DNA from 2 places in the Bradyrhizobium sp. Bra64 genome. Region 1 is predicted to be linked to the other one. Evidence: riboswitches for the same ligand, from Rfam matches in the RefSeq annotation. Region 1 holds a riboswitch; the other holds the start of a gene.
What was found. Region 1 has a riboswitch for glycine ahead of NR187_RS27220 (D-amino acid dehydrogenase). Riboswitches for the same ligand answer to the same signal wherever they lie in the genome.
Positions count from the first base shown of each region.

Region 2: linked by a shared signal. The riboswitch ahead of gcvT (glycine cleavage system aminomethyltransferase GcvT) and the one ahead of NR187_RS27220 (D-amino acid dehydrogenase) in region 1 are both predicted to bind glycine.

Region 1 is NZ_JALJRD010000011.1:210,697-225,873, forward strand. It holds gene NR187_RS27170 (glutathione S-transferase N-terminal domain-containing protein) at 1-505, shown strand, start outside; gene NR187_RS27175 (2-hydroxychromene-2-carboxylate isomerase) at 631-1,239, shown strand; gene NR187_RS27180 (NADPH:quinone oxidoreductase family protein) at 1,239-2,216, shown strand; gene NR187_RS27185 (crotonase/enoyl-CoA hydratase family protein) at 2,364-3,254, opposite strand; gene NR187_RS27190 (amidase) at 3,381-4,802, opposite strand; gene NR187_RS27195 (M20 aminoacylase family protein) at 4,795-5,967, opposite strand; gene NR187_RS27200 (M81 family metallopeptidase) at 5,982-7,487, opposite strand; gene NR187_RS27205 (ABC transporter ATP-binding protein) at 7,701-9,350, opposite strand; gene NR187_RS27210 (ABC transporter permease) at 9,365-10,252, opposite strand; gene NR187_RS27215 (ABC transporter permease) at 10,272-11,213, opposite strand; gene NR187_RS27220 (D-amino acid dehydrogenase) at 11,395-12,696, opposite strand; glycine riboswitch at 12,765-12,882, opposite strand; glycine riboswitch at 12,886-12,989, opposite strand; gene NR187_RS27225 (M20/M25/M40 family metallo-hydrolase) at 13,088-14,218, opposite strand; gene NR187_RS27230 (ABC transporter substrate-binding protein) at 14,489-15,177, shown strand, end outside.
Region 2 is NZ_JALJRD010000011.1:70,132-85,308, forward strand. It holds gene gcvP (aminomethyl-transferring glycine dehydrogenase) at 1-1,836, opposite strand, end outside; gene gcvH (glycine cleavage system protein GcvH) at 1,855-2,223, opposite strand; gene gcvT (glycine cleavage system aminomethyltransferase GcvT) at 2,234-3,382, opposite strand; glycine riboswitch at 3,541-3,631, opposite strand; gene alaS (alanine--tRNA ligase) at 3,887-6,565, shown strand; gene NR187_RS26475 (cyclic nucleotide-gated ion channel) at 6,572-7,798, shown strand; gene NR187_RS26480 (DUF3303 domain-containing protein) at 7,817-8,101, opposite strand; gene NR187_RS26485 (DUF3455 domain-containing protein) at 8,107-8,607, opposite strand; gene NR187_RS26490 (NADP-dependent isocitrate dehydrogenase) at 8,707-9,921, opposite strand; gene NR187_RS26495 (TrmJ/YjtD family RNA methyltransferase) at 10,276-11,472, shown strand; gene NR187_RS26500 (PaaI family thioesterase) at 11,580-12,329, opposite strand; gene NR187_RS26505 (NADPH:quinone oxidoreductase family protein) at 12,364-13,341, opposite strand; gene NR187_RS26510 (helix-turn-helix transcriptional regulator) at 13,338-13,997, opposite strand; gene mddA (methanethiol S-methyltransferase) at 13,994-14,788, opposite strand; gene NR187_RS26520 (alpha/beta fold hydrolase) at 14,937-15,177, shown strand, end outside.

The sequences.
Region 1 (15,177 bases):
GTTCTCCGCGTTCGAGACCGGCGCGATCCTGATTTATCTCGCGGAGAAGACCGGCCGCTTCCTGCCCACGGAACTGCGCGGCCGCTCCACCACCATTCAATGGGTGATGTGGCAGATGGCCGGCCTCGGGCCCATGCTCGGCCAGCACGGCCATTTCGCGCTCTATGCGGCGGAGAAGATTCCTTACGCGATCGATCGCTACCGCGACGAGGCCGCGCGGCTTTATGGCGTGCTCGACCGTCAGTTGGCCAGGACCGGCGCCTTTGTCGCCGGAGACTATTCCATCGCCGACATCGCCTGCTTCCCCTGGACCATGACCCACAAGGCGCAGGGCTTTACGCTGGACGACTATCCGAACGTGAAGCGCTGGTATGCCGAGGTGCGCGCGAGGCCGCAGGTGCAGGCGGGGCTTGCAATCGGCAAGTTCGTGAAAGAGCCGTTCGACGAGGAATCACGCAAGATCATGTTCGGCCAGAAGGCTAAGGAGCTGTTGGGAAAGAAATAGGTACTGATCGCTCCTCCGTCATTGCGAGCGAAGCGAAGCAATCCAGGGTCTTTCCGCGGTGACAGTCCGGATTGCTTCGCTTCGCTCGCAATGACAGAGAGAGCAAAACAAACAAGGGAGACACCATGATCGAATTCTTCTTCGACTGTTCCAGCCCCTGGACCTATCTCGCCTTCCACAACATCCAGCCGCTGGCCAGGGAGCTCGGCGCCGAAATCACTTGGCGGCCGATCCTGGTCGGCGGCATCTTCAACACGGTCAACCCGAGCGTCTACGCGCAGCGGGAGACGCCGGTGCCGCTGAAGGCGCGCTACATGAAGAAGGACCTCGCCGATTGGTCGCGATCGGCCGGCCTGTCGATCAAGATGCCGCCGACGGTGTTTCCGGTGAACAGCGTGAAGGCGATGCGCGGCTGCATCTGGCTCGGCAAGGACATGGTGCCGTTCGCGACCGCATTGTTCGAGGCCTATTGGGGTGACGATCAAGACATCTCGCAGGACGCAGTGCTCGCCGGGATTTGCCGGAAGGTCGGCGTCGACGAGCCAAAATTCTTTGCCGGCATCTCGGAGCAGGGGATCAAGGATCAGCTCAAGGCCAACACCGAGGAGGTCGTCGCGCGCGGCGGCTTCGGCTCGCCGACGATCTTCGTCGGCAAGACCGACATGTATTTCGGCAATGATCGTCTGCCGCTGATCCGCGAGGCGATCCTGCGCCGCAAAGCGAGCGCGGCCTGATGGTGCGGGCAGTCGTCTGCCGCGCGCTCGGCGCGCCCGAGACGTTGCGGCTGGAAGCGTTTCCGTCGCGCGCGCTGAAGCCGGGCGAGGTGCGCGTTGCGATCCGGGCTGCCGGGCTGAATTTTCCTGACGTGCTGATGGCCGCCGGCGAGTACCAGCTCAAGCCGGAGCTGCCGTTCACGCCGGGCATGGAGGCGGCGGGCGACGTCACCGAAGTGGGCGCGGAGGTGGGGGGCGTTGCCGTCGGCGACAAGGTCATCGTCAAGATGCGCCATGGTGCCTTCACCGACGAAGCCATCGTCGCGCCGTCGCAGCTCACGCCGATGCCGTCGACTTTCGACTACGCGGAGGCCGCGACCTATCTCGCCGGCCACGGCACCGCCTATCACGCCCTGATCGATCGCGGCCGGGTCGAGCCGGGCGAGGTGCTGCTGGTGCACGGCGCCGGCGGCGGCGTCGGACTTGCTGCCGTCGAGATCGGCAAGATGCTGGGCGCGACCGTGATCGCGACCGCCTCCAGCGACGGGAAGCTCGCCGTTGCGAAATCGCGCGGCGCCGATCATCTCGTGCGCTACGATCGCGAACCGTTTCGCGACGCCGTCAAGCGCCTCACCGACGGCCGCGGCGCGGACGTCGTGTTCGATCCGGTCGGCGGCCAGGTTTTTGAAGACTCGATGCGTTGCATCGCCTGGGGCGCGCGGCTGCTGGTGATCGGTTTTACCGGCGGCATCGGCTCGGCCAAGACCAATCTGTTGCTGATCAAGGGTGCGAGCGTGCTCGGCGTGCGCGCTGGTGAGGCTGTCCGGAAAAATCCTGCACTCGGCGAGGTTCGCCTGGAGGCGTTGCTGCAATGGGCGGAGGAGGGCAAGCTGCGCCCCAACGTCTCACACCGCCTGCCGCTGGAGGATTATGCCAAGGCGATGCGGCTGTTGCTCGACCGCAAGGCGATCGGGCGTGTCGCGCTGGTGATGGATTGACGGTTCCGTAGTGACGGTGCCGTAGGGTGGGCAAAGGCGCCCTTGCGCCGTGCCCACCAGCTATCGGCAACTGATGTCGATATGGTGGGCACGCTGCGCTTTGCCCACCCTACGAGAGCTGCGCAAGACCCGGAATTTCGCTTCGCATCACTTGTACTCCCGCTCCGTCCACCACGGGAAATAATCCGGCATGTCGCTCGACACCTTGTTCTTGAACTGCGCCGGCCGCTTCTCCAGGAACGAAACCACGCCTTCCTTCACATCGTCGGAGCGACCGCGGGCGTAGATGCCGCGGCTGTCGACCTTGTGGGCTTCCATCGGATCGTCGGCGCCCATCATGCGCCACATCATCTGTCGGATCAGCGCCACTGACACCGGCGCTGTCTTCGCCGCAAACTCCTTGGCAAGCGCGCGCGCGGTCGGCAGCAGATCATCCGGGGCCACGACCTTGCTGACGAGACGGCCCGCGAGCGCTTCCTGCGCCGGGAAGACGCGGCCCGAATAACACCATTCCAGGGCCTGCGAGATGCCGACGATGCGCGGCAGGAACCAGCTCGATGCCGCCTCAGGCACGATGCCGCGCTGGGAGAACACGAAGCCGAAGCGTGCGGCGTCCGACGCGATGCGGATGTCCATCGCGAGCTGCATGGTGACGCCGATGCCGACGGCGGGACCATTCACTGCGGCAATCACCGGCTTGAGGCATTTGAAGATACGCAGCGTCACCTGGCCGCCGCCGTCGCGCACCTGCGGATCGCTGTAGTCGACCTTGCCGTCGGCGAAGCGCTTGACCGGCCCGCGCCGCGCGTCGCGATCGAACGTGTCGGCGCCGGAGGAGAGGTCCGCGCCCGCGCAAAAACCGCGGCCGGCGCCGGTGACGATGATGGCGCGGACGTTGTCGTCCTTGTCGGCGGCGTCGAACGCGTCGATCAGCTCTGCTTGCATCTGCGCGTTGAAGGCGTTGAGCTTGTCGGGTCGGTTCAGGGTGATGGTGAGGATCTGTTCGGCGACCTCGTATTTGATCGTCTCATACGCCATGGTGATTTCCTTCCCTGTCATTCTTGAATCGATTGTGTATTGCCGGGCTTGACCCGGCAATCCATCTTTTTTGACGAGGGATGGATGCGCGAGTCGAGCCCGCGCATGACGACTTGTGCTTAGTCGCTACTTCGCCGGCGGGCGCGGCCAGGGCCGCTGCGGACCGCGCAAGCCCTCAAAGGCCTTGGCCATGCCGAGCACGCCGATATCGTCGAAGCGGCGGCCGACGATCTGCACGCCGATGGGAAAGCCCTTGGCGTCGAAGCCGCCGTTGATGGACAGGGCAGGGTTCTCGGACATATTCCACGGCACGGTATAGGCGATGTGCTCGAACGGCTTCATGGGGTCATTGGTGGGCGAAGCCCAATCGGCCGGGTAGTTCACGTTCGGCGCGGTCGGCGAGATCACATAGTCGAGCTCGCAGAACAGCTTTCCTGCGGCGGCGCGGATCGCCATGGTCTGGTTGAAGCCGCGGATGACGTCGATGCCGGAGAGCCTGGCGCCGGACTCGCCCCATTTGAAGATGTAGGGCAGCACCTTCGCTTGATCTTCCGGCGTCAGCTTGGAGAGATCATCCCACATCCGCGCGCGCCAGAAATTGTCGAGGCCGTCGAGCATTTCGCGCGTGAGGATGCCGTCGACTTCGGTCACGACCGCGCCGGCGGATTCGAACGCTTTCGCAGCCTTCACCGCGACCTCGCGCACCGGCTTCTCCAGCGCCAGGCCGACGCCGGGATCGAGCATCAGACCGATGCGAAGTTTGCGCGGGGACTTCTCCAGCCCCTTCCAGTTGAGCGGCTCTGCGGGCAGGCTGGTGCCGTCGCGCCGGTCGGGCTTTGCGATCACGCTCATCATCAGCGCGCAATCGTCGACCGTGCGGGTCATCGGGCCGGCGACGCGGCCGACATAAGCGGGGTCGATCGGCACGCGGCCAAAGCTCGGCTTCAATCCGACGAGGCCGCACCAGCCCGCGGGCAGGCGAACCGAGCCGCCGATATCGGTGCCGAGATGCAGCGGGCCGTAGCCGGCCGCCGCCGCGGCGCCCGCGCCTGCGCTGGAGCCGCCGGGATTCTTGGAGAGGTCCCAGGGATTACGCGCGAGCGCATGGAACGAAGAGAGGCCCGAGGACAGCATGCCGTAATCGGGCATGGTGGTTTTTGCGAAGATGACCGCACCGGCCTCACGCAGCCGCGCGGCAGGCGGAGCATCCTTCTCGGCCGGGACCAGCTTGACGCTGGCGGCGCCGAGCGGCACCGGCACGCCCTTGGTCGCGATGTTGTCCTTCACCGTGACAGGCACGCCGTCGAGCGCGCCGGAGGGCTCGCCCCCGGACCAGCGCGCCGTCGAGGCCATTGCGGCCTCGCGCGCGCCGTCGGGATCGAATGCATAGAGCGCTTTCAGGTGCGGCTCCCACGCAGCGACGTGGGCGAGCACGTCCTCCAGCACCTCGCTCGGCGAGAACTGCTTGGCGCGATAGCCCGCGATCAGATCGACCGCTGACAGATCATGCAGCGAGGTGACCGCCTCTTCGACGCCCTTTTTATGCATTGGCACCCACCGGCATCCGGGTCTCGATGATCCGGGCGAACATGCTGGCGCCGATCGGCAGGATCTTGTCGTCGAGCACGAAACCGGGGTTGTGCACGGGCACCGAGCCGTCATGGCCGACCCAGAAATAGGCGCCGGGAATGGTCTGCAGCATGTCGGCGAAATCCTCGCTGCCCATCTTCGGCTGGGCGCGGGTGATCACGTTGGCGGGGTTGACGATCGTGCGCGCGACCTCCTCGACCACCTTGGACTGCTCGACCTGGTTGACCAGCACATCGAAAGTGTCGCGGATGTCGACGTCGATCACGCACTGATAGGCGCTCGCAATGCCGGCGCTGATCGTGCGAATGCGCTCGCTGATCAGGGTGCGGACTTCCTTCGAGAAGGTGCGGATGGTGCCGCAAAGATGCGCGTCGCCGGGAATGACGTTGTAGGCGGAACCGGCGTGAATCTGCGTGATCGAGACGACGGCGGCCTGCAGCGGCTCGACGTTGCGGCTGACGATGGTCTGGATCGCCTGCGCCAGCGTCGTCGCGATGATCACAGCGTCCTTGGAGCGCTCGGGCATCGCGCCATGCGCGCCATAGCCGGTGATGCGGAGGTCGAAGAAGTCGGCGCTGGCCATCGCGGGGCCGGGCAGGATCGCGATCTCGCCGTGGTTGAGGTCGGGCGCGTTGTGCAGGCCGTAGAGCTCGTCGCAGGGAAATTTCTCGAACAGGCCGTCCTTGATCATGGCGCGGGCGCCGCCGAGGCCTTCCTCGGCCGGCTGGAAGATCAGATGCACGGTGCCGTCGAAGTTCCTGGTCTCGGCGAGGTAGCGCGCGGTGCCGAGCAGCATGGTGGTGTGGCCGTCATGGCCGCAGCCGTGGAAGCGGCCGGGGATTTTCGAGCTCCATTTCAGATTGGTGTTCTCTTCCATCGGCAGCGCGTCCATGTCGGCGCGAAGGCCGATGCGCTTGCCGCCCGAACCTTTGCCTTTGATGACGCCGATCACGCCGGTGCCGCCGAGACCGCGATGCACCTCGATGCCCCAGCTCTTCAGCTTGTCGGCGACGATGCCGGAGGTGCGCACTTCCTCGAAGCCGATCTCGGGATGGGCGTGGATGTCGCGGCGAATGGCGGTGAGTTCGTCGGCATAGCCGTCGATGCGCTCGATCGTGGGCATGTGTTCCTGTCCGGTTAGCGTGAAGGGGGATTGAAAACGGGGCCGTTCGGCTTGATGCGGATGCCCGGACGCAGCCGCGTCCAGGGCAGCGTGGCGGTGTCGGCCGGCATCGCGCCGGGCGCAGCGCAGATCATCAGCTTTTCCGCGATCGGCTCGAAATCGGCGCGGAAGTGCACCGAGCTCTTGTTGACCAAAATCTTCTGTTGCGTCGGCTCGATGCCGACATAGCGGTACATCGCCTGGTCGGCGAGCTGCGCCTTGTGCGAACTCACGACGACGCGGACATCGCCGATGCGCAAGGCCGCGGACGGACCCATCTCCATCTCGCGGCCGCCGTAGTAAGGGCCGGGCGCGACGAAGCGGCCGTCGGACAGCTTTTCGACGACGAAGGTCTCGCGATAGGGCTCATCGCCGGGAATGCCGGACTTGCCGCCGAGCGACAGCGTCACGGTGGCGCCGACGCCGGCCGCGTGTGCGGCCTTGGCCGAGGCGGGATCGTAGATCACGCCGGTCGCGGCGCTGGCCTTGTTGCGCACGAGCGCGCGCAGCATGCCGGTGGTGTCGGAATCGCCGCCGGCGCCGGGATTGTCCTGGGTGTCGGCGATGATGATCGGCTTACTCGCGCTCTTGCAAAGCTCCATGGCGTGGCGCACGCCTTCGTCGGGCGACCAGATCTTGCCGTCGAAATCGTCCTCGTGGCTTTCGATCAGCTTGACGATCGCATCCGCCGCGCGGTCGGCGTCGGCTTGGGTCCTGCCATAGGCGAACACACTCGGCCCGCAGTCGCGGAAGTCGGCAGCGGGGAAGCCGGGCGCGAAGGAGAGCGTCGGAACCGCATCGCCCTCCAGTGCGGCGAGCTTCTGGTAGATGCCCTTGGTGGGGTGGTCGTTGGTGCATTGCCAGCTGATCGGGATCAGGAACGGCAGTTGCCGGAACGTTTTTGCAAAGCGCTGCCTTGTCTTCAGGAGCAATGCGAGATGTCGCGCGGAGGCGCGGCCGGTCTCGGCCATGTCGACATGGGGATAGGTGCGGTAGGCGATCAGCGCGTCCGCATGCTCCATCATCTCGGGCGTGACGTTGGCGTGCAGGTCGAGGCTCGCGACCAGCGGAACATCCTTGCCGATGACGCGGCGCACGCGCGCCAGGATCTCGCCTTCGCCGTCGTCGAGATGCTCGGTGACCATGGCGCCGTGCAGGTCGAGATAGACGGCGTCGATCGGGCCGGCGGCGGCGATCCCGTCGACCATGACCTTGACGATGCGCTCGAAGGCGTCCCTGGTGACATGCGCCGACGGGCTGGCCCCGCAGGCGATCGTCGGGATGAGTTCCCAGCCATCGGCTTCTGCACTGTCGACGAAACCGGCGAGGCCGACATTGATGGCCCGCATCACCTTCAGCACGTCGGCGCCCTCAGTCATCGCCGGCCAGCCGCCGCCATGCTGGAAGTCCGCGAAAGTCGCCTTCGTCGGAGCGAAGGTGTTGGTCTCGTGCAGGAAGCCGCCGACGGCGATACGTGTCATCAATTCAAGTCCAGGCGATTGAAAGCGGGCGACGTTAGCCTTGGCTCTGCGGCGAGAGCAAGGTGGGACGCACTCGCGCCGTGCATGGCCTTAAGCCGTTTTGGGAATACTTGCCGCGATCACCGTCATAGCGAGCGTAGCGAGGCAATCCAGACCGTCTCCGCAGAGGGATACTGGATTGCGTCGCTACGCTCGCAATGACGAGGGATGGATCTAGGCTGTCGCAGCCACGCCTTCCGCGACGGGCCGGAAATTCGCAAAGTCCCAGTTGCGGCCGGGCGCTGCCTCGAGCAGGGCCCTGGTGTAGGCCTCCTTCGGATGCGTCAGCACTTCGGCGGCCGGGCCCTGCTCGACGACGCGGCCGTGCTGCATCACCACGACTTCATCGCAGATCTGGGCTGCGACACGCAGATCGTGGGTGATGAACAGGATGGCGATGCCGAGACGCGTCTGGATCTCGTCGAGCAGTTCCAGCACCTGTGCCTGCACGGAGACGTCGAGCGCCGAGACCGCTTCGTCCGCGACCAGCACGTCCGGATCGAGCGCGAGCGCGCGGGCAATCGCGATGCGCTGGCGCTGGCCGCCGGAGAACTGGTGCGGATAGCGCGCCACGGCGTCCGCGGGCAGGCCGACGAGCTCGAGCAGCTCGCGGGCGCGCTTCATCGCGTCGGCATGCGAGGTGCCGTAATTGATCGGGCCTTCCGCGATGCTTTCGCCGACGGTGACGCGCGGGTTGAGCGAGCGATAGGGGTCCTGGAACACGATCTGGATCTTCTGCCGGTGCGGCTGGAGCAGGCGGCGCGAGATGTCCGCGATCTCGCGGCCGGCCAGGCGCACGCCGCCGGAGGTCGGGTCGATTAGGCGGACGATGCAGCGTGCCACGGTCGACTTGCCCGAGCCGCTTTCGCCGACGATGCCGAGCGTGCGGCCCTTGCGCAGCGTCAGCGTGACCTTGTCGGCGGCGACGACCTCGCGGCCTTTGCCGAAGAACGCGCGCTCCTTGTAGACCTTGCTGAGCTCGTTGGCCTCCAGCACGACCGGCTCCTTGGTCTCGGGCCGCGCCACGCGCGGCACCAGGCTCGGCACCGCAGAGAGCAGGTTGCGGGTGTATTCCATGGTCGGATTGCGCAGCACGGTCTCCAGCGGACCGGTCTCGACCAGGCGGCCCTGCCGCATCACCGCGACGCGGTCGGCGATCTCGGCGACCACGCCCATGTCGTGGGTGATGAACAGCACGGCGGTGCCGTGATCGCGCTGGAGGTCGCGGATCAGGGTCAGGATCTGCTTCTGCGTGGTGACGTCGAGCGCGGTGGTCGGCTCGTCGGCGATGAGAAGCTTCGGCTCCAGCACGAGCGCCATCGCGATCATGATGCGCTGGCGCTGGCCGCCGGAGAGACGGTGCGGGTAGGAGGCGAAGATGCGCTCGACCTCGGGCAGGCGGACCTGGTCCATCATGTCGAGGATGCGCTTCTTCCGTGCTCTCGCATCGAGGTCGGTATGCGCGCGCAGGACCTCGTCGATCTGGCGGCCGACGGGCACCACGGGATTGAGCGCCGTCATCGGCTCCTGGAAGATCATCGCCATCTGCGTGGCGCGAAGCTGGCGCAGGCGGCGGTCGGTCGCAGTGAGCAGCTCCTCGCCGACCAGCTTGATGCTGCCGCCGGTGGGAACCAGGGTGCCCTTCGGCAGCAGTCCCATCGTGGTGAGCGAGGTCACCGACTTGCCCGAGCCGCTTTCGCCGACGAGACACAACGTCTCGCGCTCGTGCACCTGGATCGAGATGCCGTCGATGATGTTCGCGCCCTTCGGCTTCTTGCCGACGGAGACGACGAGATTGTTGATGTCGAGGATGGGGTTGGTCATCACTTGATTGGTCATCACTTGCCCTCCCGCTGCTTCATGCGGGGATCGAGTGCGTCGCGGGCTGCGTCGCCGATCAGATTGATGCTGAGGATGGCGATCGAGAGCAGCAGGCCCGGCCAGAAGATCAGCGTCGGCTTGAGCTGGAAGTACTGGCGACCCTCGGCCATGATGTTGCCCCAGGTCGGCGTCTCCGGCGAGATGCCGGCGCCGAGGAAGGAGAGGATGGCCTCCGTGAGGATCGCGGACGCGCACACGTAACTGCCCTGCACGATCAGAGGCGCGATCGTGTTCGGCATCAAATGCCGCCACATGATCTTCGGCAGGGACGAGCCGACCGAGATCGCCGCTTCGACATAGGGTTCCTCGCGCGCCGACAGCACGACCGAGCGCACCAGGCGGGCCACGCGCGGGACTTCGGGGATCGTGATCGCGATCAGCACGGTCCAGATGCTGGCACCGGACAGCGACACCACGGCAATCGCGAGCAGGATGCTCGGCATCGCCATCAGGCCGTCCATGATCCGCATCAGGACGGAATCGACCAGCTTGAAGAAGCCGGAGACGAGGCCGATCACGAGCCCGATGACGATCGACAGGATCGCCGAGCCGACGCCAATCAGCAGCGAGATGCGGCCGCCGTAGATGACACGGGACAACAGGTCGCGGCCATAGGCGTCGGTGCCGAGCAGAAACTGCGCCGAGGATGGCTTGAGCCGTTGCGACGGCGCGAGCTGGATCGGATCGTGCGGCGCGATCAGCGGCGCCAGAATCGAGACCAGCACGATCAGCGCGAGCAAGACCGTCGCCGTGGCGATGATGGGCGTCGAGGTGAGGAATCCGAAGCGCGGCCGCAGCGGCGACGTGATCGGTATGGACGGCTGGGGAAGGGTATCGACCGACATTTTTGTGCTTATCCTTGCCTCAGTACCGGATCCGCGGATCGAGCAGGGTGTAGGCGACGTCGATCAGAAGATTGACGACGACATAGATCAGCGACGTCAGCAGGATCATCGCCTGGATCACCGGATAGTCGCGCGCCAGCACCGCATCCACGGTGAGGCGGCCGATGCCGGGGATGTTGAACACGCTCTCGGTGACGACGACGCCCGAGATCAGAAGCGCAAAGCCGGTGCCGATCACTGTGATCACGGGTACGGCGGCGTTGCGCAGCGCATGGCGCATCATCACGGCAACTTCGTTGATGCCCTTGGCGCGCGCGGTGCGGACGTAGTCCTCGCCGAGCACGTCGAGCATCGCCGCGCGCGTCATGCGCGCGATCAGCGCGATGTAGATGAAGGAGAGCGCGCAGGTCGGCAGGATCATGCGCTCGAAGAACGGACCAAAGCCGGTGCTGATGCTCTTGAAACCTTGGACCGGCACCCAGCGCAGGTCGATGGCGAAGACCTGGATCAGGACGTAGCCGACCACGAACACCGGGACCGAGAAGCCGAGCACCGAGAGACCCATCACGAAACGGTCGATCCAGGTGCCGTGCTTCCACGCCGCGATCACACCTAAGGGAACGGCGACGATGACGGCGAGGATGATGGTCGACAGCGCGATCGAGATCGACGGCTCGACACGCTGGCCGATCATCTTCACCACCGGCAGGTTGGAGATCAGCGAGGTTCCGAGATCGCCGTGCAGCAGCTTGTTCACCCAGGTGATGAACTGCACGATCAGGGGCTCGTTGAGGCCGAGCGAGGTACGGATGCGCTCCAGCCGTTCCGGTGTCGCGTTGTCGCCGGCGAGAATCGCCGCGGGATCGCCGGGGGTGAGGCGGAGCAGGAGAAACACGAACAGTGCGACCACGCCCATGACGGGGACGGCGGCGAAGATTCGGCGAATGAGGTAACCTAACATGCACCTATCTCCGGCTGAGGAACTTGTGGGGCGCCGAGGTGCCCGTGGATTCGTTCGTGTCTATCATGCGTGCCTGTCATTCGGGCTGGGAAAGCCGGCCGGAGATGCCGACCTTTCGGGGCAAATTGTGTGCCAAGGGCAGGGCGGTCGCAAGGGGCCGCCTGCTCCTGATGGAGACCACTCAGGATGCATGACGCAGCTCGCGCTCAACCCCAAGTGAGGGCATGGTGGGCGGCGCGTTGAGCCCGCGCCAGCCGTCGATGGTTCCGGCAATCATCTGCGCGGTCGCTGCCGACAGCGTCCAGCCGAGATGGCCGTGGCCGGTGTTGAAGAACACACCCGGCATCCGCCCTGCGCGCACCACCGGCATCATGTTCGGCATCATCGGGCGCAGCCCGGCCCATGGGATGACTCGCGACGTTTCGACGGCGGGGAAGTTGCTGCGCACCCAATCGACCAGCGGCTGCACGCGATCGGCGCGAATGTCGCGGTTGAAGTCGTTGAATTCGGCGGTGCCGGCAACGCGGAAGCGATCGGCGCCGAGCCGGCTGGTGACGATCTTGGCGGCCTCGTCGAGCAGGCTGACGGTCGGCGTCGCGTTGCGGCTCTCGGCGGTGTCGAGCTGCACGGTGATCGAGTAGCCCTTTACCGGATAGACGTTGACGCGCTCGTCGAGGAGGGCGGCGAAGTGGCGGCTCGCCACACCGGCGCAGACCACGACCCCATCCACGTTCAGCATGCCGCGTGCGGATGCGGCAGCATCGCTTGCAGAGAGATCTGCCCAGCCGACGACAAAGCCTCCGCCGGCCCGGGCGATGGAATCGATATTGGCTTCGTGGATGAAGGTCGCGCCGCGACGCTTGCAGGCCTCGGCAAGCCCGCGGGTAAACTTGTGGATATCGCCGGTCGCGTCCGACGGCGTGTAGAAGCCGCCATAATACTCCTTGCGCAGCGTCGGCTCGATCGCGCGGATTTCTTCCGGCGTGACCGGGCGGCGATCGAGGCCGCCTTCCTGCAACAGCGCGTTGACGCGCAGGCCGGATTCAAAACCCTTCTTGTCGTGATAGATGTGGAGAATGCCGCGACGTTCGAGGTCGAAGTCGATGCCTTCACGCGTGGCGATCTCGAACAGATGCTTGCGGGCTTCGATCGCGAGCCGCGTGGTCTCGATGGTGTTGGCGCGGTAGTTGCCGATGTTGGCGACGAACTCGCTCATCCACGAATATTTGTGCCAGTTCGGCCGCGGGTTCATCAGCAGCGGTGCGTCGCGCCGAAACATCCAGCGCAGGCCTTTGAGGATCGTCGCGGTGCTATTCCACACTTCGGCATTGCTGGCGGACAGCTGTCCGCCGTTGGCGAAGGAGGTCTCCATCGCGGCGTAGCGGTGCTTGTCGAGCACCGTCACCTTGTAGCCGCGTTCGAGCAGGGCATAGGCGGTCGTTACGCCGGTGATGCCGGCGCCGATGATGGCGATATGGGTCATGGCAGGTTCGGGGCTCCCGTGAGTTAGAGTCGGCTAACCGCCGGCCACAAGGCCGTTGGCGGCGCCCCATCTGTCACGGTTACCTGAGAGCTTGATCCTTTGCGGACCTCAGGCGAGGTCTTGCTCCGGACTATCCCCTTCGGTGGACGTCCCGACCAATCTTGGCCGTGCCGTCTCTCTCCAGATCGTCCTGACGATACAGTCCTTTTGCCTGAGAGTTTCCGGGGCGGTTGCTCCGTCGGCGCCGCAAAGAAGGCCGAAACCTTCATTGCGATCTCTCCCGCATCGTCGCGTGGACAATCGAGCAGTACGATGCGCCTTATTTATAGACAAGGCTAAATTTCAACCGCGACTGCCAACGCATTGTGCAGTGCGAAGTTGATCCAACCTATTACTCCAGGGTCGCCAGCAAACCCGCCATCAGCCGGCCGCGTTCGACTAGGCTCTCGACCTCGATGAACTCTTCCAGCGTGTGGGCATTGCCGCCGCGCACGCCGAGTCCGTCGAGCGTCGGGATGCCCATCGCGCCGGTAAAGTTGCCGTCCGAGCCGCCGCCCGAGCTCGCATGCGGCAGCTCGGCGCCGAGCGATTTAGCGATGCCGCGTGCTTTTTCATACAGCGCCATCGTGCCCGCATCCGGCTCCCACACGGGCCGGGTCACGCCGCGCGTCACCTTGAAGGCGACATCATTGGTCGTGCCTGACAGAGCCAGCATCCTCTCGACGCCGCGATCGAGATCGGCCTGCCGCTTGGCCATCGACAGCGCTTCGCCGGTAGCGGTCGTTGCAACGCAATTGACCCATTGTCCGCCATGCACAACGCCGACCGAGAAAGTGCAGTCCTCCGTCGTCATCGCGTCGATCGCAAGGATCTGCCGCGCCATCTCGCGGATCGCCGAGCGGCCCGCCGACAGCGTTGCGCCGGCGTGGCTCGGCCGTCCCGTCGCCTCGAGGTTGAACCGCGCGATGGCGTAACGTCCAGTCGTGACGCCGTTGTCGGCGCGGCCGGGCTCGGGCACCAGCACGTATTTGTTGCGCGCGGCCTCCGCCTCGATGATGTCGCGCGTCGACGGCGTGCCGACCTCCTCGTCGGGCGTGAACAGCACGGTGATCGGCAGCGGCGTCGTGAACGAAGCACTTGCCAGCTGCCGGATCGCTTCCAGCGAGAGATAATTGCCGCCTTTCATGTCGTAAATGCCGGGGCCGTAGCACCTGTTGCCCTCGCGCCGCCATTTCAGCTTCTCGATGGTGCCGGTGGGATGGACGGTGTCCATGTGTCCGGCAATCAGGATGCCCGGCTCGCCCTGCTTGGGATGCGGAAAGCGGGCGCGAACCACTCCGCCAAAGCCGTCGCGGCCGGCGATGCGCTCGATCGTCGCACCCATGATTGCCATCTGGCGCGCGGCAAGATCGAGCATGCGGTTCACGGCACTCGCGTCCCAGGTCGGGCTTTCGCATTCCACCCAACCGCGCAGGCCCTGGAGCATCGCTTCGGAATCGAAGGGAAGATTGGCTGGATTCATCTCAATGTCTCTCGAGCTTCGGAAGATGGAACGCGCATTGCATTGGTGCCGGGCAGGACAGGCGGGAGAGTGTTGTAGTGCCAAACCGATCCTTGTGGAGCCCGCGCGCGCGCCGCCTGGGCTTGCAGCGAAACCGGATTGACGCGCTCGGCGCTGTCTGCAAGTCTCGAAAAGATAAAGGCATTGCATGAGGTTAGTTCGCCCAACGAACGAGCCGGATGCTCAACCAATAATCTGCCTTTGAACAGTTTCACGTCAGGAGAACTTTCCATGTTCCAGTTAATGCGCCGGAGGCCTCGCGCGTTCGCCTCCAAACTTGCGCTGTCGGTCGTCGCGCTTTCGACCGCCCTGGCCTCGCCGGTGCTCGCGGCCGGCAAGACCATCACCGCGGTGATGCATTCGGATCTGCGCATCATCGATCCGATCTTCACCACCGCCTACATCACGCGTGACCATGGCTACATGGTCTACGACACGCTGATCTCGACCGACTCGAACTTCAAGATTCAGCCGCAGATGGCGGACTGGAAAATCTCCGACGACAAGCTCACCTACACATTCACGCTGCGCGACGGCCTGAAGTGGCATGATGGCGCGCCGGTGACGGCGGAAGACTGCGTCGCTTCGCTCAAGCGCTGGGCCGCCGTCGATGGCATGGGCCAGCAGTTGATGCAGTTCACTGCGAGCATCGAGGCGACCGATCCCAAGACCATCACGCTGAAGCTCAAGGAGCCCTACAGCCTGGTCCTCGATTCGATCGGCAAGCCGTCCTCGCGCGTCGCCTTCATGATGCCGAAGCGGCTCGCCGAGACGCCGCCGGACAAGCCGATTCCCGAGCAGATCGGCTCCGGCCCGTTCAAGTTCGTCCAGGGCGAATTCCAGCCGGGCGTCAAGGCTGTCTACGTCAAGAACACCGACTACGTGCCGCGCAAGGAGCCGGCGAGCTGGACCGCGGGCGG
Region 2 (15,177 bases), 140 kb from region 1:
GTCCATGCCGACCATCGCAGCGGAAGCCGGGTTGGTGCCGTGGGCGGAGGAGGGGATCAGGCAGATCTTGCGATGGCTCTGCCCACGCGCCGCGTGATAGCCGCGGATGGCAAGCAGGCCGGCATATTCGCCCTGCGCGCCCGAATTCGGCTGCAGCGAGATCGCGTCATAGCCGGTGATGTCGCACAGCCATTTTTCCAGCCGTGCGAACATCGCGTGATAACCCTTGGCCTGCTCGCGCGGGGCAAACGGGTGCAGGCTGGAAAATTCCGGCCAGGTCAGCGGCATCATCTCGGTGGTCGCGTTCAGCTTCATCGTGCAGGAGCCGAGCGGAATCATCGCGCGGTCGAGTGCGAGGTCACGGTCGCTGAGCTTGCGCATGTAGCGCAGCATCTCGGTCTCCGAGCGATGCGCGTGGAACACCGGATGGGTGAGGAAGGAGGTCGTGCGCTTCAGCGCCTCCGGCAGCGCCTCGCGCGTGGTCGCATCTAACTCGGCGTAAGCAAGCGTGCCGCCGAACGCGCGCCAGACCGCTTCCACCGTCGCAGGCGTGGTGGTCTCGTCGAGCGCGATCCGCAATGCGGTTTCGCCGACGCCGAGATTGACCTTCTCTGAGGCAGCGCGCGCGACGATCTCGGCACGCCTCGTGCCGGCATCCACGCTGAGCGTGTCGAAGAAGCTGTCGCAACTCGGCGCGAAGCCGAGCTTGCGCAGGCCGGCAGCGAGCACGGCGGCGCGGCGATGCACGTTTCGCGCAATGTGGGTCAGGCCCTCGGGGCCGTGATAGACCGCGTACATCGAGGCGATCACGGCGAGCAGCACCTGCGCGGTGCAGATGTTGGAGGTCGCCTTCTCGCGGCGGATGTGCTGCTCGCGGGTCTGCAGCGCGAGGCGATAGGCGGGCATCCCGCGCGAATCGACGGAGAGGCCGACGATGCGGCCGGGCAGCGAGCGCTTCAGCGCATCGCGCACCGCCATGTAGGCCGCGTGCGGCCCGCCATAACCCATCGGCACGCCGAAGCGCTGGGCCGAACCGATCGCGATGTCGGCGCCGAGCTCGCCGGGCGAGGCGAGCAGCGTCAGCGCCAGCAGATCGGCGGCAACGATCGCGAGCGCGCCCTTGGCCTTCAGTGCCGCGATCGCGGGCCTGAGGTCGCGCACGGCGCCCGATGAGCCCGGATATTGCAGCAGCGCGCCGAGCACGTCGGCCTTGTCGAGATCGGCGAGGGGATCGCCGACGACCAGGGTCCAGCCCAAGGGCTCCGCGCGGGTGCGCATCACAGCCAGCGTCTGCGGATGCACGTCCTTGTCGACGAAGAAGGCCTTTGCCTCGACCTTCGAGTGCCGCTCCGCCAGCGCCATGGCTTCGGCCGCTGCGGTCGCCTCATCCAGCAGCGAGGCGTTGGCGACGTCGAGCCCGGTGAGGTCGCAGATCATGGTCTGGAAGTTGAGCAGCGCCTCCAGCCGGCCCTGGCTGATCTCGGGCTGGTAGGGCGTGTAGGCCGTGTACCAGGCCGGGTTCTCGAGGATGTTGCGCTGGATCACCGCGGGCAGGATCGTGCCGGAATAGCCTTGGCCGATCAGCGAGGTGAAGACCTGGTTCTGGCTTGCGAGCTCGCCCATATGCGCGATCGCCTCGGTCTCGCTGAGCGGCTTGCCGAGATCGAGCGGCGCGGCCTGCCGGATCGAGGCCGGCAGCGTCTCCGCCATCAGCGCGTCGAGGGTCCTGGCGCCGACGGTCTCCAGCATCGCGGCGACATCGCGCGCGGAGGGGCCGATGTGGCGCCGAACGAAGGTGGCGGCGGCGTCGCCGTTGGATTTGCGGTGCGCGGTCATCGCTTGCTCCATCGCTCTTTAAGCCGTGTGTGCCTTGTAGGCGGCTTCATCCATGAGGCCGCCGAGCTCGCTCTTGTCGGCGATCCTGATCTTGAAGAACCAGGCCTTGCCCTGAGCATCCGAATTGATCAGCGCCGGCTCGCCCGCGAGCTCGGCGTTGGTCTCGAGCACCTCGCCCGAGATTGGCGCGTAGACGTCGGAGGCGGCCTTCACCGATTCCACGACGGCGGCGGCTTCGGTCTTCTTCAGGGTGCGGCCGATCTTGGGCAGCTCGACGAACACGACGTCGCCGAGCTGCGACTGCGCGTAGTCGGTGATCCCGACGGTGGCGACGTCGCCGTCGATCGCGAGCCATTCGTGGTCGGAGGTGTACAGCGTCGTGGTCATTGTCTTGTCCTCAGCGTTTGTAGGTGTTTTTCACGAAAGGCATGGCGGCGACGGTGAGCGGCAGCCGCTGGCCGCGCACCTCGGCGAACAGTTTCGTATCGAGCGCGCTCAGGCTCGTCGGCACATAGCCCATCGCGACCGGTGCATTCAGGCTCGGGCCGAAGCCGCCGGAGGTGACCTTTCCGATCGGCTCGCTGGAGGCCGCATCCGCAAACAGCAGCGCGCCCTCGCGCACCGGCGCGCGGCCCTCGGTGCGCAGCCCGACGCGGCGGCGGCTTGCGCCGTTGTCGAAATGAGCGAGGATCTTGTCGGCACCGGGAAAGCCGCCGGCGCGCGCGCCGCCGCTGCGGCGGCTCTTCTGCACCGACCATTCCAGCGCGGCTTCGACCGGCGTGGTCGTGGTGTCGATGTCGTGGCCGTAGAGACAGAGGCCTGCCTCGAGACGCAGGCTGTCGCGGGCCCCCAAGCCGATCGGCAGCACATCCGCGTTGTCCAGCAGCGTCCTGGCGAGGCGCTCGGCGTCGCCTGCGGGGACCGAAATCTCGAACCCGTCCTCGCCGGTGTAGCCGGAGCGCGAGACGAAACAGTCGAGGCCGGCGACCTTGTGCGGGCCGGCATCCATGAATTTCATGGACGGCGCCTCTGCACACAATTTCGCCAGTGCCGATTCCGCCTTCGGACCCTGCAACGCGATCAGCGCGCGGTCCGCCAGCTGCTCGATGACGCAGTCGCCGGAGAGATTCGCGCGCAGATGCGCCTCGTCCTGCTCCTTGCAGGCGGCGTTGACGACCAGGAACAGATGATCGCCGAAATTGGCGACCATCAAATCGTCCAGCAGGCCGCCGTCCGCATTGGTGAACTGGGCATAGCGCTGACGCCCCGGCGCGATCGCCACGACGTCCTGCGGCACCAGCCGTTCCAGCGCGCGGGCGGCGTCCTCGACCCTGCCGGATTTCGGCCGTAGCGCGAGCTGTCCCATATGGGAGACGTCGAACAGGCCGGCTTGGCTGCGGGTATGGAGGTGTTCCTTCAGCACGCCCGCGGGGTACTGCACGGGCATGTCATAGCCCGCGAACGGCACCATCTTGCCGCCGAGCGACACGTGAAGATCGTAAAGGGGGGTGCGTTTCAGGGATTCTTTGTCGTCACGCGCAAGCATTACGGGGCCCTCGGCGGTTCCCCGGGAACGATTTCCCGTGGACACCAGTCGAAGCCCCATCTGTCGCTGTGCCTGAGAGTATTATCCCGTCGGCGGACGCTGTCCGGGTCGACCTTTAGAAGGTCATCGCCCGTCGGCGCCTCTTTCCAGATGTCGTCAAAGCCACGCGGTCCTTTTGCCTGAGAGTTTCCGGGGCGGTTGCTCCTTCGGCGCCGGCTGCCTAAAGCCGGTCTCTCCCGACGTGGCCGTACGATACAGATGGGTACAGACCACAGGGCGGCCAAGCCTGTCAACGCGGCATCGGCGGCTTTCAACGGGATTGCAACGGGATTGCAACGGGATTGCAACGGGGATTGCGCGCCTGCGGCAACCCACTGATCCGGTTGCACAGTTTCTGGACAGCGAAGCTGGCCTTGTCTAAAAGCGCTTTGGCCCGCAGATATCAGCCCAAACTTGCGGTTTGGATGGCGTATGGCGGGTCCAAGCACACCCGATTGGATGAACATGAGCGGCGTCAACGAGATCAGGTCGACCTTTCTGAACTTCTTTGCCGAGAACGGCCACGAAATCGTGTCGTCCTCGCCATTGGTGCCGCGCAACGATCCGACGTTGATGTTCACCAATGCCGGCATGGTGCAGTTCAAGAACGTCTTCACCGGCGTCGAGAAGCGGCCCTATCAGCGCGCCACCACGTCGCAGAAATGCGTGCGCGCCGGCGGCAAGCACAACGACCTCGACAATGTCGGCTACACCGCGCGCCATCTCACCTTCTTCGAGATGCTCGGCAATTTCTCGTTCGGCGACTATTTCAAGGAGCGCGCGATCGAGCTGGCCTGGAAGCTGATCACGTCCGAGTTCGGGCTCAAGAAGGACAAGCTGCTCGTCACCGTCTACCACACCGACGACGAGGCGGCGGGCCTGTGGAAGAAGATCGCCGGCTTCTCCGACGACCGCATCATCCGCATCCCGACCTCGGACAATTTCTGGGCGATGGGCGACACCGGGCCGTGCGGCCCGTGCTCGGAGATCTTCATCGATCGCGGCGAGCACATCTGGGGCGGACCGCCGGGCAGTCCCGAGGAGGACGGCGACCGCTTCCTCGAATTCTGGAATCTGGTGTTCATGCAGTACGAGCAGGTGACGAAGGAGGAGCGCGTGGCGCTGCCGCGTCCCTCGATCGACACCGGCATGGGGCTGGAGCGCATGGCCTGCATCATGCAGGGCGTCGACAGCGTGTTCGAGACCGACCTGTTCCGTCATTTGATCGACGCGACATCGTCCGCGCTCGGCAGCGGGCCGAACGAGCAGACCGTGGCCTCGTTCCGCGTCATCGCCGATCACCTGCGCTCCTCCGCCTTCCTGGTCGCCGACGGCGTGCTGCCCTCGAACGAGGGCCGCGGCTACGTGCTGCGCCGGATCATGCGCCGGGCGATGCGCCATGCGCAGCTGCTCGGCGCCAAGGAGCCGCTGATGCATCGCCTGGTCTGGGCGCTGGTGCGCGAGATGGGCCAGGCCTATCCCGATCTGATGCGCGCGGAAAACCTGATCGAGGAAACGCTGCGGCTGGAAGAGACCCGCTTCCGCAAGACGCTGACCCGCGGCCTTGCCATCCTCGACGAGAAGAGCGCGTCGTTGAAGAAGGGCGACATGTTCGACGGCGACGTCGCCTTCACGCTGTACGACACCTACGGCTTCCCGCTCGATCTGACGCAGGACGCGCTGAAGTCGCGCGGCATCAGCGTCGACCAGGCTTCCTTCACCGACGCGATGGAGCGTCAGAAGGCCAAGGCGCGCGCGTCCTGGGCCGGCTCGGGTGAGGCGGCCTCCGAGGCGATCTGGTTCCCGCTGCGCGAGAGGCTGGGTGCGACCGAATTTCTCGGCTACGAGACCGAGAGCGCCGAAGGCGTCGTCTCCGCGCTGGTCAAGGACGGCAAGGAAACGGGCAGCCTCAAGGCCGGCGAGACCGGCGCGCTGCTGCTGAACCAGACGCCGTTCTATGCGGAGTCTGGCGGCCAGGTCGGCGACACCGGCGTGCTGACGGGCGATGGCGGCATCAAGTTCCGCGTCACCGACACGCAGAAGAAGCTCGGCGATCTCTTCGTCCATATCGGCACATTGGAGAGCGGCGAGCTGAAGCTCGGCACCGCGCTGCAGCTCGAGGTCGATCACGGCAGGCGCTCGTCGATCCGCGCGCACCACTCGGCGACGCATCTCATTCATGAGGCGCTGCGCCAGGTGCTCGGCGACCACATCGCCCAGCGCGGCTCGATGGTTGCGCCGGATCGCCTGCGTTTCGACTTCGTGCATCAGAAGCCGATCACGGCGGAGGAGCTCGCCCGCGTCGAGGACATCGCCAACAACGTGGTGCTTGAGAACGACGAGGTCACGACCCGCGTCATGGGCGTCGACGAGGCCCGCGAGGCCGGCGCGCGCGCCCTGTTCGGCGAGAAATATGGCGACGAGGTTCGCGTCGTCTCGATGGGCCGCACCGCGCGCGAGCGCGGCGCCAACGCGCTCGGCTGGTCGGTCGAGCTCTGCGGCGGCACGCATGTGAAGCGCACCGGCGACATCGGCCTGATCACGCTGACCGGCGAGAGCGCGGTCGCCTCCGGCGTGCGCCGCATCGAGGCGCTGACCGGCAATTATGCACGCAAGCATGCCAACGACACCATGGCGCTGGCCAAGACCGCGGCCAATGAGCTGCGCACCTCGATCGACGACGTCCCGGCGCGCATCGCCGCGCTGATGGACGAGCGCAAGAAGTTCGAGCGCGAATTGTCCGACGCCCGCAAGAAGCTCGCGATGGGCGGCGGTGCGGCGAGCGGCAATGGCGCAGCCTCAGGCGTGCGCGAGGTCGGCGACGTCAAGCTGATGGCGCGCGCGGTCGAGGGCATCGAGATGAAGGATCTCAAGAGCCTCGCCGACGACGGCAAGAAGCAGATCGGCTCCGGCGTGGTCGCCATCGTCGGCGTCACCGAGGACGGCAAGGCCGGTGTCGTGGTCGGCGTCACCGCGGATCTCACCGCGCGCTTCAACGCCGTGAACCTGGTGCGCGTCGCCTCCGAGGCGCTCGGCGGCAAGGGCGGCGGCGGGCGGCCCGACATGGCCCAGGCCGGCGGCCCCGACGGGGCCAAGGCGACCGAGGCGCTGAGCGCGATCGAAAAAGCGATGACGGGCGCTTAGACAGCCATGGGCCTCGTTCCGCGGGGACGTGGCTTGCGCGATCCCGATTTGAGGGATCGCCTCTACGAACTGCTGGAGCACGATCCGCTGGCCTATTCGGCCGGGTCGCGCTTCATCCAGCTGATCATCAGCGTCATCGTGCTCAACGTGGCCGCGATGATCCTCGCCTCGGTGCCGGAGCTGGATGCGCAGTTCGGCGTGCTGTTCTCAGGCATCACTATCCTGTCCGTGATCGTGTTCGCGCTGGAATATCTAGCGCGGCTGTGGACGGTTGCCGGTCACACCCAGCGCAAGGCGTCCGCGCTGTCCGACCGGCTCTCTTATGCCTTCTCGTCGCTCGGCATCATCGACCTCATGGCGTTCCTGCCCGCGGGAATCGTGCTTATCGCCGGCCGGCATGCGACGCTGGCCGCGCTCGGCGTGCTGCCTTTCTTCAAGCTGGTCCGCTATTCGCCGGCGATGCGTTCGCTGCTCGCCGCCGTGCATGCCGAGCGGCGGGCGCTGATCGGCTGCATCGTCATCCTGATCGGCGCGGTCCTGACCTTCGCCTCGCTGCTCTACGCCATCGAGCGCGACGTGCAGCCGGATAAGCTCGGCACCATCCCGCAGGCGATGTGGTGGGCGATCGTGACGCTCGGCACCGTCGGTTATGGCGACGTCGTTCCGGTGACGGCGCTCGGGAAGTTCATCTCCGTTTTCACGATCATCAGCGGCTTCGCCATGATCGCGCTGCCGGTTGCGATCATCTCGACGGCCTTCGCCGAAGAGGTGAAGCGGCGCGATTTCGTCGTCACCTGGGGCATGCTGGCGCGGGTGCCGCTGTTCTCGCATCTGTCGGCCTCCGAGATCGCCGACATCATGCGGCTGCTCCGCGCCCGCACCATCGAGCAGGGCGAGATCCTGGTGCGGCGGGGCGATGACGCCTCGTCGATGTATTTCATCACCGCCGGCGAGGTCGAGATCGCGCTGCCGAGCCAGCATGTGCGGCTCACCGACGGCACGTTTTTCGGCGAGATCGCGCTGCTGCACAAAACCAAGCGCAGCGGCACGGTGACGGCGACGCGCAAGACCCGGCTGCTCGTGCTCGACGCCCAGGATTTTCACGCCCTGATCGCGCGCATGCCGACGCTCGCCGCGCACGTCCACCAGACGGCGAAGGCGCGGCTGGAGGAGACCGGCGATCTCGCCGCGGCGGAGCTGGCGCAGGCCGAGCGCGAGGGCACCGACCGCTGAGACGAATAGTCCCGGCGGTTACTTGCCGTCGAGGAAGGGCGCCACGACCTCGCGCGTCTCCTTGCTGGGCACCACCGGCACGATCTCGAACGTCATGCCAAAGCCCTGGCAGTTCAAAACCCATTCCTGCAACAGGCGTGCGTCGTCGCATTCCATCAGCTGGAAGCAGCGGTCGAAATTCGGCTCGATCCAGCTGCCGAGATATTTGAGCCCATCCGGGAATTTGACGCCTTCATCGCGGACGCGCCGGTAGACCGGAATGGGATCGTGGTCCTTGAAGCGTTCGATCACCATGAAAAGCATCGGTCTCAGCCCTTCTTCAGGAAAACATACTCGGCCGAATAGGGCGCGCTTTTGAACTCGCCGGCCTTCTCGCAAGAGCCCTCGAGCTTGCCGCCATGGGTCTTGATGCGCTGGACGGTGGTGACCGGCGTCAGCACGCCGCTGCCGCGGCGAGAGGCGACCTCCAGCTTGAGCCAGGGGATATCGGCGGCCGTCGCACCCGGCGCGTTGCCGATGGCCTTGCCGACCACGGCGCTGCCGTCGGCATGCTCCCAGTTCGGCCCGGCATAGTGCCGGCCGATGGTCTTGCCCTCGGCGAGCAGGGTGGCGATCGGCTCGCGAAAGGCCCAGGCGAGCTTGCCGTCGGCGGCTGCCTTGCACTCATAGACCTGCGCGCCCTCGGCGTGGACGCTGAGCACGACGCTCTCGCCGGGCGCGGCGATGGCGTCCGGGAGCGGGTCGGCGGCGAAGGCCGGTCCGATCAGGGCCGCGAGCAACAGGCTGGGGGCAGCAAGCTTGATCGACATGATCGCATCTCCGCAAAGGGGTCTCAAAAAACGAACGGGCCGCGCTGGAGGCGCGGCCCGTGATGATGTCTGGCCCAGTCGGGCGAAATTGCGGACGGCTTACGCCGCCAGCTCCTTGGTCAGGTTCTCGGCGACCTTGTCGAGGAAGCCGGTGGTCGAGAGCCAGCGCTGGTCGGCGCCGACCAGCAGCGCGAGGTCCTTGGTCATGTAGCCGGCCTCGACGGTGTCGACGCAGACCTTCTCCAGCGTGTTCGCGAACTTGGCGAGCTCGGCATTGTTGTCGAGCTTGGCGCGGTGGGCGAGGCCGCGCGTCCAGGCGAAGATCGACGCGATCGAGTTGGTCGAGGTCTCCTTGCCCTTCTGGTGCTCGCGGAAGTGGCGGGTCACGGTGCCGTGGGCCGCTTCGGCTTCGACCGTCTTGCCGTCGGGGGTGAGCAGGACCGAGGTCATCAGGCCGAGCGAGCCGTAGCCCTGCGCGACCGTGTCGGACTGCACGTCGCCGTCGTAATTCTTGCAGGCCCAGACGTAGCCGCCGGACCATTTCAGCGCCGAGGCCACCATGTCGTCGATCAGGCGGTGCTCGTAGGTCAGACCCTTGGCCTCGAAGTCCTTCTTGAACTCGCGGTCGTAGATATCCTGGAAGATGTCCTTGAAGCGGCCGTCATAGACCTTGAGGATGGTGTTCTTGGTCGAGAGATAGACCGGGTAGTTGCGCAGCAGGCCGTAGTTGAGCGAGGCGCGGGCGAAGTCGATGATGGAATCGTCGAGATTGTACATCTCCATGGCGACGCCGGCGCCGGGCGCCTTGAACACTTCCTTCTCGATCACGGTGCCGTCCTCGCCGACGAACTTCATCGACAGGGTGCCCTTGCCCGGGAACTTGAAATCGGTGGCGCGGTACTGGTCGCCATAAGCGTGGCGGCCGATGATGATCGGCTTGGTCCAGCCGGGAACCAGGCGCGGCACGTTCTTGCAGATGATCGGCTCGCGGAAGATCACGCCGCCGAGGATGTTGCGGATGGTGCCGTTCGGCGACTTCCACATCTGCTTGAGATTGAACTCCTTCACCCGGGCCTCGTCCGGGGTGATGGTGGCGCACTTGACGCCGACGCCGACCTTCTTGATGGCTTCGGCGGCGTCGATGGTGACCTGATCGTTGGTGTGGTCGCGGTACTCCATCCCCAGGTCGAAATACATCAGGTCGACATCCAGGAACGGAGTGATCAGCTTGTCCTTGATGTACTGCCAGATGATCCGGGTCATCTCGTCGCCATCGAGTTCGACGACGGGATTGGATACCTTGATTTTTGCCATGATCGGGGAAGCCCTCTTGGGAACGGCGCCGCTGGCGCCAACGTGAATATCCGCCGCCTCTTAGCACCGCCGCGCGGCGGGCGAAAGCCAAGTGATTATGCACTTTTAGCCGATCCAGCTTCCCCAGATGGGGGGCGGGGTGCGGCACCGTCGCGGGGCGGGGTTGAGGTTTCGGGCGAGATTCAAAAGTCGAATCCAACCCGTTATTTCCCTTGAGAATTTCGTCAGGACAGGCAAACGACAGGCGAACGGGCAGAGCCGGCCCCGCGGCCGGCTTTGAATCAATTCCTAACAGCGCCTTGTCCTGAAAGCGTCTTGGCAAGGCCTTGAGAACCAGTGTGAAAGCGAAGCGAGATGTCGGGGACTGACAAGACCAAGGCGGGCCTTTCCCTCGACGGTCCCATCGTGATCCTGGTCGAGCCGCAGCTCGGGGAAAACATCGGCATGGCCGCGCGCGCCATGGGCAACTTCGCGCTGAGCCGATTGCGCATCGTCAACCCGCGCGACGGCTGGCCCAACATCGCCGCCCAGCGGGCGGCCGCCGGTGCCGACTACATTCTGGACAAGGTCGAATTGTTCGACACGGTCGGCGAGGCCGTCGCCGATCTCGACCTGCTGTTCGCCACCACCGCGCGCCCCCACGACCAGGCCAAGCCGGTGGTCGGGCCTGAGGCAGCAGCAAGCGAGATCTCCGGCCACGTCGCGACCGGCGGCAAGGCCGGTATCCTGTTCGGCCGGGAGCGCTGGGGGCTCACCAACGAGGAGGTCGGGCTCTCCAACCGCATCATCACCTTTCCGGTCAATCCGGGCTTCGCCTCGCTCAACCTCGCCCAGGCCGTGCTGCTGGTCGGCTACGAATGGTTCAAACGGGCGACCTCGGGCGAGCTGCCGCACAGCATGCCGGAACGTTCGGAGCGCGCCTCGCAGCACCAGATGCAGGCCTTCTTCGACAATCTGATCCGCGAGCTCGACCGGGTCGAATTCCTGCGCCCGGCCGAGAAGCGCGACACCATGCTGGTGAACCTGCGCAACATCTTCAGCCGGATGGAGCCGACCAAGCAGGACATGCACACCCTGCACGGCGTGGTGATGGCGATCGCGGAAGGGCGGAAGGGTCCCGCCAAGGGCGGCGTGCTCGACGGGGAGCAGGCCACGCGCCTGCGCGCGCTGTTGGCCGAGCACGGGCAGGGTGGTGTCCCCGACAGCGGCTCGACGGTGCGCGGGCTCGCCCGCCTGCTCCGCCGCAACCCGACCGACGCCGAGCGCCTGCTCTGGCAGGCCCTGACCCGCGACCGCCGCTTTGCAGGAGGGTTCAAGCGTCAGACCCCGGTCGGCCGCCACATCCCTGACTTCGTCTCGTTCCCGCACCGGATCGCGATCGAACTGGTGAACCCGGGCGAGGGGGAGACGATCGCGGCAGACCGCGCGTCGCGGCGGGCCTGGCTCGAGGCGCGCGATTATCGCGTGCTAGAGATTCGGGCGGCGGATGTCGAACGCGATATCGAGGCGGAGCTGGTGCGGCTGCAGGAGATGATCGAGCAGAGCGCGTAGGTCTCGTCGGGCAAAGGTCTTGCAGGGGGGCAAAGCGGAACGTGCCCACCGGTGCGCATCGGGCAAGGGGAGAGACGGTAGGCACGGCGCTGCGCGCCTTTGCCCACCTACGAAGGACGCCCAAGCTGCACCTCGCGCTGGACCTCGATCCATGTCGCCCGCGCCACGGCCAGCAACCTCCCGGCTTCATCATGCGCCGCGGCTTCGGCCGTGCGCTTGCGGCCGTCGCGACCGGTGGGCCAGGCCGTGATGATGCAGCGGTCGCCGGGGCGGGGGCGGGCCTCGATCCGGGCCGACATTCGTCCGAGCAGCAGTGGCGTCTTGTCGAAGCTGCCGTTCTGCTGATCGCAATTGCAGGCGAAGCCGGTGGGGCAGTCGAGTGCCGACCAGAGGAATTCTGGCGCGACCAGGCCGTCCTCGGCGGCGAGATTCTTATCCGGCGTCCAACTCGCTGCGAGAACGGCATTGTGACGCCCGAGCGAGCCGGCGAAAATGCGCAGGCCGTCGCCTTTCGCCCTTGCCGGACCGCACACGAAGCATGTCGGCAGCGGATGCTCGTGCGGCTTCAGCGGCGTCAGCAACTCGGCGGCGCAGGCCTCCTCGAAGCTGGCTGTTTCCAGTCGCGCAAGCTCGACATTTGCGGCCCGTCCTGTCGCGACGACCCTGGCGCCGTCGCGAAGCTCCCATGTGCTGTCGTCCGTTGCAACCGCATCGAGCGGCTTGTCCAGGGGAGGCGGTGCGCGCAGCGTCACCTCCGCAGCCCCGGGGATGTGGCGGGCGAGCCGGCCGCAGACATAGCCGCCGTTGCCGGAGTTCGGAGGACCGCAAAAGCGGTTGTCGATGATGATCTGTGTCATCGGTGTGTTTCTCTCCTGCCGTGGCCCGCTTACCTTACCTGACCTTTAGGACAATTCGTCCTTGAACCGTCCGGCTCGCCACGGCGCGCATGGCGTCCCCGGCATCCTCCAAAGGGAGGATGCGATCGACGTGCGGGCGGATTTTTCCGTCGGCCAGCAATTGCATCAGCGTGTCATTTGCGCGCGCTGCCTCTGTCGGGAATTTCTCCACCCAGGCGCCGGCAAAGACGCCGAGGATGGAATAGTTTTTCAGCAGCGGCAGGTTCATCGGGAGCTGCGGAATTTCGCCGCTGGTGAAGCCGATCGGCATCAGCCGTCCGGCCCATTTCATCAGCCGGGCGATCTGCTCGAAAATCGCGCCGCCGACATTGTCGAAACCGATGTCGATGCCTTCCCCTGACGTGATCGACTTGATCCGGTCGCGCAGATCCTCGCTGCGATAGTTGACGATTTCGCCGGCCCCATAACGGCGCACCAGGGCAGCCTTGTCATCGGAACCGATACCGGCGACGACGCGCAGGCCCAGTTGACGGCCGAGGTCGACGGCGGCCAGTCCAACGCCGCCGGCGGCGCCCGTGACGAACAGGGTTTCGCCGCGCTGCGCCCGGGCTCGCTCGACCAGCGCATAATAGGCCGTGCCATAATTGTGCAGGACCGTCGCCGCGGCCTCGAACGCGATGCCATCCGGCAACCGCACGCTCTTCGATTCCTTGGCAATCATCCGTTCGGCGTAGCCGCCGGTCCAGGCGCTGCAAGCCACACGGTCGCCGGGGGCGAATGTCGTGACCCCGTCGCCGACCGCGACGACGACACCGGATGCTTCAGTGCCGGGCACGAAAGGCGTCGGTGGCCGCATCTGGTAGAGGCCAGAAACCAGCAACTGGTCCATGAAGCTCACGGACGCCGCGTGGACATCAATGAGAATCTCGTCACGGGCCGGCTTCGGCTCGTCGATCTCGCCGAGGCGCAAATCGCCCGGCCCGGTGAACGAGCTGCACAGAACTGCTTTCATCGTGGTGCTCCAGTGGATTGTCTGCATTCGGCAGGTTTTCTCAACGGCGTCGCATATCCCGCGACGAGCTTGACGAAATCGGCCTGTCGCGCGGCGCCGGTCTTTTCAAACAGGCGGCGGACATGCGTCTTGATCGTCGTGCCGGCGACGCCGAGCGCGGCCGCCACTTCCGGAACGCCGCCGAGCTCGACGATCGCGAGCAGCACGCGCAACTCGGTCGGCGTCAGTCTGAATGCCTTGCCGATCACTTCGGAACGCGGCGGCATCGTCAGCGCGGCCCTGCGAACGAACAAGGCTGCTGCGGCGCTGCAGGCCACATCCGCACACCGGCGCGTGCCGGATGGCAGCGGCAGGGCATGGGCGACGTAGCGCTGTCCATGGGTCCCGATCATCGGCACTGAAGTTTCGCCGACCTGTCCCGCCGCCGCGAAGAGCTGCTGCAAGGTCTGGTTGGCCGCGAGATCGCAGGCCGCGAGGTGCCCGCGGATTTCACGCAGGATGTCGCGCGCATCGAGAATGGCCTGGCCGGCCGTATTGGCGTGAACGAGACGCGCGTCCGCGGCAACGAGATACAGGCCGACGTCGAGCCCATCGAGCGTATCGGCGAATGTGGCGGCATCCACGGACATTTTGGGGAGAGAGAACAGCGCGTTCATCGCGGCGCTCCTGCAGGGCGGCGATCGTCCGTCCGGCGGCGGCCGAACAGACGCGGCACCAGCATGGGAACGCGCCGGCGATACTCCTGATAGGTCGCGCCGAACTCGGCGATCAGATCTCGCTCCTCGAACTGTAGCCCGACCAGGATGTAGGCCGTGTTCGCGATCGCGAACAGCAGATGGCCGGCGGTCATCTCGGGCGTCGCCCAGAACGCGAGCAGAAAGCCCAGCATGAGCGGATGCCGCACGATCTTGTAGAGCAGCGGCGTCCTGAACGATTGACCCGAGATCTTGGTCCCGCGGAACGTAACGAACGCCTGACGCAGACCGAACAGATCGAAATGGTCGATCATGTGGGTGGAGGCAAACGCGATCAGCCAGCCGAGCCAATGCACGCCGATCAGCAGCCAGGCCACCATGCCACTGGTTTGCCAGATCGGTGCCGGAATCGGACGCCACTGCCAGAACAGCAAAAGGAGGATCAGGCTGGACAGCAGCACATAGGTGCTGCGCTGGCAGGCGAGCGGAAGGAATTTGGCCCACCATCGCTTGAAGGCCGGGCGCGCCATGACGGTGTGCTGGATTGCAAACAGGCTCGTCAACAGCAGGTTGACGGCGATGGCCTCGCCCCAATTCGTGGGGCCGCCAACGTCGATCGGCATATCGATCGACATATCGATCGACTTGGGCACGACATAATTGCCGACGAAACCGAGCGCGTAGAGAAACGAAGCCGTGAATACGGCATAGCTGACGAGGGCGTAGAGCAGGATTGCGAGGCGTGCGAACATGGTTTTTCCTATTGTGCCGACGGCAACGGTGCCGCATGCAGGAGCCTGAAATGCTCGCTGGCGAGCGGGTGCGATCTGCCCCGATTGTTAGCGGTGGACCGTCCCCTGTGCGTCCCCCCGGGGCGCCGGCTGGGGAGGGAGGATCTTCATGACGGCTTTCTCGCTGGGGGCGTTCGGGTTCCCGGAGGTTCATGCCGACGGACGCTCGATCAAGCTGAACCTGCGCAAGGGCCTTGCGCTGCTGATCTATCTTGCGGAGGCCAAAGGCGCCGTTGCGCGCGATGTCATCGCCACTCTGCTTTGGCCGGAAACGCCCCGAGAGACCGGTCTCGCCCGATTGCGGCGCCTGCTTCACCGCATCGAGCTTACGCTTGACCAACCGGTTTTCG